One region of the Agrobacterium sp. rho-13.3 genome, then DNA from elsewhere that is predicted to be linked to it. Evidence: predicted binding sites of a transcription regulator. Region 1 holds the regulator's gene; the other holds the start of a gene.

The links. The regulator LexA, encoded in region 1, represses DNA repair genes until DNA is damaged. The targets are predictions, from matches to a motif close to TGTTCNNNNTGTGTTCNG.
Region 2: a site for LexA is predicted at 1,647-1,664, ahead of RMR16_RS27280 (LexA family protein). Genes of this name have one in related genera too.

What each region holds. Positions count from the first base shown of each region.
Region 1 is NZ_CP192774.1:1,071,652-1,075,398, reverse strand. It holds gene eno (phosphopyruvate hydratase) at 1-227, opposite strand, end outside; gene kdsA (3-deoxy-8-phosphooctulonate synthase) at 454-1,302, opposite strand; gene lexA (transcriptional repressor LexA) at 1,540-2,259, shown strand; gene RMR16_RS05340 (glutathione S-transferase family protein) at 2,538-3,215, shown strand; gene RMR16_RS05335 (ComEC/Rec2 family competence protein) at 3,253-3,747, opposite strand, start outside.
Region 2 is NZ_CP192780.1:47,391-51,137, forward strand. It holds gene RMR16_RS27270 (Fic/DOC family protein) at 1-1,002, shown strand, start outside; gene RMR16_RS27275 (restriction endonuclease) at 1,017-1,592, shown strand; gene RMR16_RS27280 (LexA family protein) at 1,699-2,136, shown strand; gene RMR16_RS27285 (Y-family DNA polymerase) at 2,141-3,418, shown strand; gene RMR16_RS27290 (relaxase/mobilization nuclease domain-containing protein) at 3,449-3,747, opposite strand, start outside.

The DNA of each region.
Region 1 (3,747 bases):
TCGAAGATTTCCGTGTTGACGGCTTCAACGGCCTTTTCAACGCCTTTACCCAGGTAACGCTTGCCACCATCGCGCAATTCAACGGCTTCATGCGCGCCCGTCGATGCGCCAGATGGAACCGCTGCACGGCCGAAGGAACCGTCTTCAAGATGGACATCCACCTCGACAGTTGGATTGCCACGGCTATCGAGAATTTCGCGTGCGATGATGTCGGTAATGGCTGTCATGGTCTCTCCCTTGGGAATGGAACAGAATTTTTCAGTTGCCTGTCTTAAAGCGCATACCGAAAACTGTGAAGCACTTTTCGAATGGGTTGCGCGATAAAACAGGGCGCCAGAAAGGGCTGCTCGATTAAACTTCTCCGGTCGCTGTAGACCATGCAGAAGAAATTACAATGACGGCGCCCGCTTCAGGCGCCGGTTTTTCATAAAAATCAATTGGGGCCAAAACCCGTCACACCGCCTTGGCGATGTTGTCAAAGGCCAGCAGCTTTTCCAGCAGCTTCGGCATATCCTTCAAATGCACCATGTTCGGGCCATCGGACGGCGCATTGTCCGGGTCTTCGTGAGTCTCCACGAACAGACCGGCCACACCCACAGCGATAGCGGCACGCGAAAGCGTTTCCACGAATTCCCGCTGTCCACCGCTGGAGCCGCCCTGCCCGCCGGGCTGCTGCACGGAGTGAGTCGCATCGAAAACAACAGGCGCGCCGAGCGATGCCATGATCGGCAAGGAACGCATATCCGAAACGAGTGTATTGTAGCCGAACGATGCGCCGCGTTCGCACAGCAGCACATTCGGGTTGCCGCTATCGTTCAGCTTGGCCAGCACGTTCTTCATATCCCAAGGCGCTAGAAACTGGCCTTTTTTGACATTGATGACACGTCCTGTCTTCGCTGCCGCAACCAGAAGGTCCGTCTGGCGACTGAGGAACGCAGGGATTTGCAGAACATCGACAACCGGCGCAACGGCGGCGCATTGCTCTTCCGTGTGAATATCCGTCAAAACCGGAAAGCCGAACTGCGTCTTCAATTCAGCAAAAACGTCGAGCGCCTTATCGATGCCAATGCCGCGCTGACCGGAAAGAGAGGTGCGATTCGCTTTATCGAAAGAGGACTTATAGACCAGCCCGATACCCAGCTTGCCGCACAGTTCCGCCAGTGTTTCGGCAATCATGAAAGCATGATCACGGCTTTCCATCTGGCATGGCCCGGCTATCAATGTGAAGCGCTCGGCATTGGAGAAAGACACAGCACCGGCACCCTCGCCCGCAACCACTTTCAGATTATTCGTCACACTCATCGTCTTTCCTCGGAAGCAAACGGGTATTATTACAGGCGCAAGCCAATAATCGGCCCCTTATCTCAGACTGGCAACGCACTTAGCAGCAAGCCATGGTGCCAGCAAGTTACTCGTCAACGGGGCGCCGATCCATACTTCACCGAATTTTAAGGGATTGCAGAACACATATGGAACATATAGTGTTCGTTCTGTATTTGTTTCGCGAATCTTCGCCTCGAATCCCAAGGGTGCTTCTTCATGCTCACGCGCAAACAGCAGGAATTGCTTCTTTTCATTCACGAGCGAATGAAGGAGTCCGGTGTACCGCCTTCTTTTGATGAAATGAAGGATGCACTCGATCTTGCGTCGAAGTCCGGCATTCATCGGCTGATTACAGCCCTTGAAGAGCGCGGGTTTATTCGCCGGCTACCGAATCGCGCTCGCGCGCTGGAAGTCATCAAATTGCCCGAGGCTTATTCACCGAGCATCAAGCCACAGCGCGGGTTTTCCCCAAGCGTGATTGAAGGCAGCCTTGGTAAACCGAAGGCAGTCGAGCCTGCGCCTCCGAAGCCCTCGAATGATAGTGTTTTGAACGCCGTCAGCGTCCCTGTTATGGGCCGTATCGCGGCGGGCGTACCGATTTCCGCCATCCAGAACAACACCCACGATGTCGTCGTTCCGATGGATATGCTGGGTTCGGGTGAGCATTATGCGCTTGAAGTTAAAGGCGATTCGATGATCGAAGCCGGTATTTTCGACGGCGATACGGTCATTATTCGCGACGGAAGCACAGCCAATCCGGGTGATATTGTCGTAGCCCTCGTCGATGACGAAGAAGCAACCCTCAAGCGCTTCCGCCGCAAAGGTGCATCGATCGCGCTTGAAGCGGCAAACCCTGCATATGAAACCCGGATTTTTGGACCTGACCGGGTGAAGATTCAAGGTAAGCTGGTGGGTCTTATCCGTCGCTATCACTAAGTGATTTGACGTTTTTGCTGCTTTTCCAGCAGTTTTAGCGAAGATTTTCATTCGCATTTGATTGGGTGAAAGATATTCGTTAGCTGGCTCACGAATTTACCGCAATGCTTTTGGTTTGTGAGTGCGGCACGTGAAAAAAGTGGCGTGTTTTTCTGACGTTTTGTTTTGAAAGCGTGAAACCTTCAAACATCAAATAATTTCAAGCGAGCCATTAGGCGGAATGCATGTGTCATTGAGTTTTCCTGCGCTAGTACAGTGGTGCAACCGAGGGAATTGACGTGTACGACCTTTATATCGCCAACAAAAACTACTCCTCCTGGTCATTACGGCCTTGGGTATTACTGCGGACGCTCGATATTCCGTTCAACGAAAAGCTGATGCCGTTTGGCAGTTCGAACCATGACTTCTCGACATTTTCACCAACGGCAAGAGTTCCTTGCCTTGTCCAGAGTGATTTGACGGTATGGGATTCGCTGTCGATCATCGAGTATCTGGCAGAGCGGCATAAGGGCGTCTGGTCGGACAATGCGAAAGCGCGTGCATGGTCTCGTTCTGCTGCTGCCGAAATGCATTCCGGCTTTCAGGCATTGCGTAACGATCACCCCATGAGTGTTGGTCTTCGCATCCGTCCAGCCGCAATGAGTCAAAGCTTGCAGAAAGACATTTCGCGTGTCGACGCGCTTTGGCAGCAAGGTCTGGAATTGTTCGGCGGACCGTTTTTGGCCGGTGAGCAGTTCACAGCCGTGGACGCGTTTTTCTGCCCGGTGGTTTTTCGCTTTCAGACCTACGGAACGCCACTGTCTGCCGCCTCAGAGCATTACAAAACCAATATCCTGTCCTTAACCGCAATGCAGGAATGGCAAGACGCAGCCTTGCAGGAGACATGGCGTGACCCGGAGCATGAGGCCGAGGCAAAAGCTGCCGGAGAGTGGACAGAGGATCTGCGCGGGAAATAGTGCCAGGAGCCAGTTTGTCTTCGTTGGCACCACAACATCATCGCGGTGTGAGAGATAGAAGCTTTTCGATGTGAACTGGTATTGCCGTATCGAAACTCTCACGGCGCCAATTATAGCTACGGTGCATGGTCCAGGGGCGATCTGAGCCATACATCGCCGCGGTCGCTTGAAGAACGGGTTGGCCTTTCTCACCAAGCCAGATTTCCATGGAACCTGTTCGCCGCAATGTATCCCGGCTAATGAGGATCGCCCCTGACCTGCATGTGTCAAACGGTGTTCTGCGCGCCATCACCACAATATCGGCGATGTCGCAAGCCACTCCAGTCAGAGCCGTATCGGTAATGACGGCGACGGTTGCTCCTTTTGCGGACCGTGCAATGCACCACATGTCTTTGCGACAGGTGAAAACATCCGGTTTGGATAGAGCGGCCAGCATTTCTTTTTTGTGTTTCGCTCTCTCGGCTTCACTCATGCCAAATGACCGTGTCCCATCGTTGTCCGCCTCACTGTCGGTATCGTCACCGGCGGGTGA
Region 2 (3,747 bases), on a different replicon from region 1:
CTGAAGGCTATCCATCGCCACATATTTCAGGACGTCTATGAGTGGGCCGGTCATACGCGTGCAGAAACGCCCATTGTTGACGGCCAGCGCATGCCGCCTATTGGCTCTCTGAGCAAGGCTGGCACTAGCTTCCTTCCAGGCCAGAAGATTGACATGGGTTTGGCCGACGCATTCAAAGAGTTGCGTGATCTGAAGAAACTCGACGGTATCAGCGCCGACGACTTCGCCAAGATGGCTGGTAAGGTCCTCGGTGACTTGAACTATGTACATCCTTTCAGAGAGGGAAATGGACGTACACAGGAAACCTTCATCGCGGAGCTGGGGCGTGAACTAGGCCACGACGTGCAGTTTGATGTCGTGAGCAAGGCCCGAATGATCGAAGGTTCAAAAGAAGCGATCCGAGATGCCGATAGCAGGGCTCTCGCCCATGCTGTTCTTGATGCTGTTGACACAAATCGGCAGGGAGCCATAAGAGCAGCCTTTGGGATGCTGAGAGAATATGGCGAGGATCCGATGGAACACGACGTTCGTACGGCCCTCCCAGGAGATCGAGTTGCCGGCCATCTCGTCGGACATGACGAACTCACCATCAAGATCGCGGCCGAGAATTTCATCGTTGTCGCAGATCGGCGCGACTTCTCTCATAAACTCGAAGATGAAATGGAAGTCGATTTCGTTGCGACTTCCGATTTCTCCGGCCATGCAAAAGCCCGAGTCTACCTCGAAGGGTCGAGGACTGAGCTAATGAACGATCCGGAGTTGCGCAAAGCTGTGTCTCTCGAAAATTACGTGGCCGAAAAGACAGCAAAACAATATCCAAACGATAAAGATGCTATCGGCCAGGCCGTAACAGTTGCTCGTGAAAAAATTGCCGGGATGATCGCCAATGGCATTGAGATCCCTTCCCCTACTCTACAGCGAAACCGCGAAATTGATCGTCCAAGCTCTGATCCCGCGCCTCCGGACAGTGATCGCTCATCTGACCATGGACGCGAGCGATAGGGCGTCGTCAGCCGATGCAAGATCACGAAATAAAGCTTATCGCCATCGCGCTCATTATCGCTGCAGGTATATTCCTGCGTCGGCTGCTGAGACCAAAGGCGCGGATACGCAGGCATCTAAGAAAGCAGGAACAAGCCCGCCGTGTCCTGGCTAAGATCAATACCATTCCGCTTATGCCGCAACGTTTGGCCTACCTGCGAAAGATCGACCCTCTCACCTTCGAAGAATTGCTTCTCGAAGCATTTGAAAGGCGCGGACATACGATACTTCGCAACACGCATTACAGTGGCGATGGCGGAATTGACGGCATGGTCGAGATCAATGGTGAAACTCATCTTCTCCAAGCGAAACGATATGCCAAGCATATAAACCGCCAACATATTGCTGCGTTCAGCGCCGTGATCGCGGCCAAAAACTGTAAGGGCTTTTTCATTCACACCGGCAAAACCGGGGCGGGGGCAAAAGAACTTGCGTCTCAAGACCCACGCATGATCATATTGAGCGGGCAGAAACTACTCGATTTTCTGAATACTGGAATGATTGAGCAGGAGCGGTCAACCATCCGCGAAGTGCCTCTGTCTATTCCCTGATCCCAATAATCATTTCGCTGCCCTCGGAATTCGTGAATTGACTCGCGATGATTGGAGAACATAGTAAGAACAAAAGTAACCCTCTTACGCCGATACTGAGCCATTCATGACCGCTCTTGCGACCGTCGAACTCATTCCAGTCGAATACCTCGTGAGGGAAATCCGCACCGCGGGCCTAATGGTTTCAGCTGGTTTCCCATCTCCCGCAGGAGATGACTTAGAAGATCCTGTTGACTTGATCGCGTGGATAATACGCCACGAACACGCAACTTTCTGGTATCGCGTGAGCGGCAATTCTCTTAGCCGCGCTGGCATTCTTGACGGCGATTTCGTTGCTATCGACCGAGCAGGAAAGGTGCAGCCAGGTCGAACCGTCCTCGCCCTTTACAACGGCGACATGCTCTTGAAGGTTTTGACCCGTCGGGATGGCCGACTTTGGCATGAAGCCCGCTCCGACGAACACTATCCGCCGTTGCCTGTGCTCGACAGCACAGAGATTTTCGGCGTTGTGGCCGGGATTGCTCGCCGCTATCCGGTCGAGTAGAGCCATGGCCGAACCCATCGCCCTGATCGACTGCAATAATTTCTACGTCTCATGTGAACGGCTTTTCGATCCACGCTTGCGAGAAAAGCCGGTTGTCGTCTTATCAAACAACGATGGATGCGCTGTAGCCCGCAGCAACGAGGCAAAAGCCCTTGGCATCGCCATGGGGGAACCCGCGCACCATTTTCGCGAGAAAACGAAGGAACATGGCATCCGACTGTTTTCTTCAAACTACACCCTTTACGGTGATATATCCCGTAGGGTAGCGGCGACGATATCCGAGTTCTCACCGCGAACAGAAATCTACTCGATCGATGAAACGTTCGTAGACCTGTCTGGCTTTGGCGGACGGATGCTCGACCATGCCGCCGAGATGCGGGCCGTGGTGCGACAGAACACCGGAATTCCTACATGCGTAGGGATAGGACCGACGAAGACCATGGCGAAATTCGCCAACTTTATTGCCAAGAAAAACCCGGTTTTTGATGGCGTGGCCGACCTCATGAATACCGAGATTGCGGCCTATTGTATGGCTCGCACCGATGTTTCAGAGGTGTGGGGCGTGGGATCGAGGACAACGGCAAAACTGCGTGAGATTGGGATAAACACTGTCGCGCAGCTGCGCGACATGCCTTTGCCACTCGCCCGCAAAATTGGGACCGTCGTTCTTGAGCGTACCGTATCCGAATTGAACGGCTTGCGATGCATCGACATTCAGGACGTGGAACCGACCCGTAAGGGGATGGCTGTCACCAGATCGGCGGGCAGCCCGATGACCTCCCTTGCCGTTCTGCAACAGGCCGTCACGGCCCATGCGACCCGAGCTGCTGAAAAGCTCCGCGATCATGGCCTTGTCGCCTCCCATATGCAGGTTTTCTTTCACACGAATCCGCACAATGGCAGCGCCCGCGACAGCACGTCGAGAACAGCGCGGCTTTCGCCGCCGTCGAGTTCGACATTTGCCCTTGTCGGCACTGCTTTGGCTTGTGTTGCCCGAGCATGGAAGGGTGATCCGCAGGGGAACGGTTTCGCCTACACAAAGGCGGGCGTGATCCTGGACGACCTTATCCCGGCCGAGCTGGCCCCTGTCGATCTATTTGCACACGAGCAGGAGCGATCGGGACGGCTTTCCGCTGCGCTTGATGCCGTCAACGATCGATGGGGCAAGAAGACGCTTATTCTCGCGTCAGAGGGCTTTAAACAGCCCTTCGCGACTAAGGCGGACATGCGAAGTCCCCGCTATACGACGAAGCTTGCCGATCTGCCTATCGTGCGGACGTAATCCGTTCTTATTCGCCGGCATGCTCGCCCACTAACGCGTCCGACCTCCGCCCCCGCGCTCTGGCCCCGTAATGCCTCTCTCACCGCTTTCAGGCGGCTTGCCAGCGTCTCGGTCCAGCCCCACAGTTTTGCTCTGTGAATGGTCTCGTATCTGTTTTGCAAGAAGACTGAGATACATGTCACGCTGAAATCTTGGCTCCGGTATCGATTGCGCGAAAGCCTCGACCTTTAACGCCAGTTGTCGGTCAGCAACGCTGGTACTACTGGCAAGCTCACGAGCTGCCGCCCTATAGACCATCTTCACCCCTGCATTCTTCGTCTGCGCCGCTT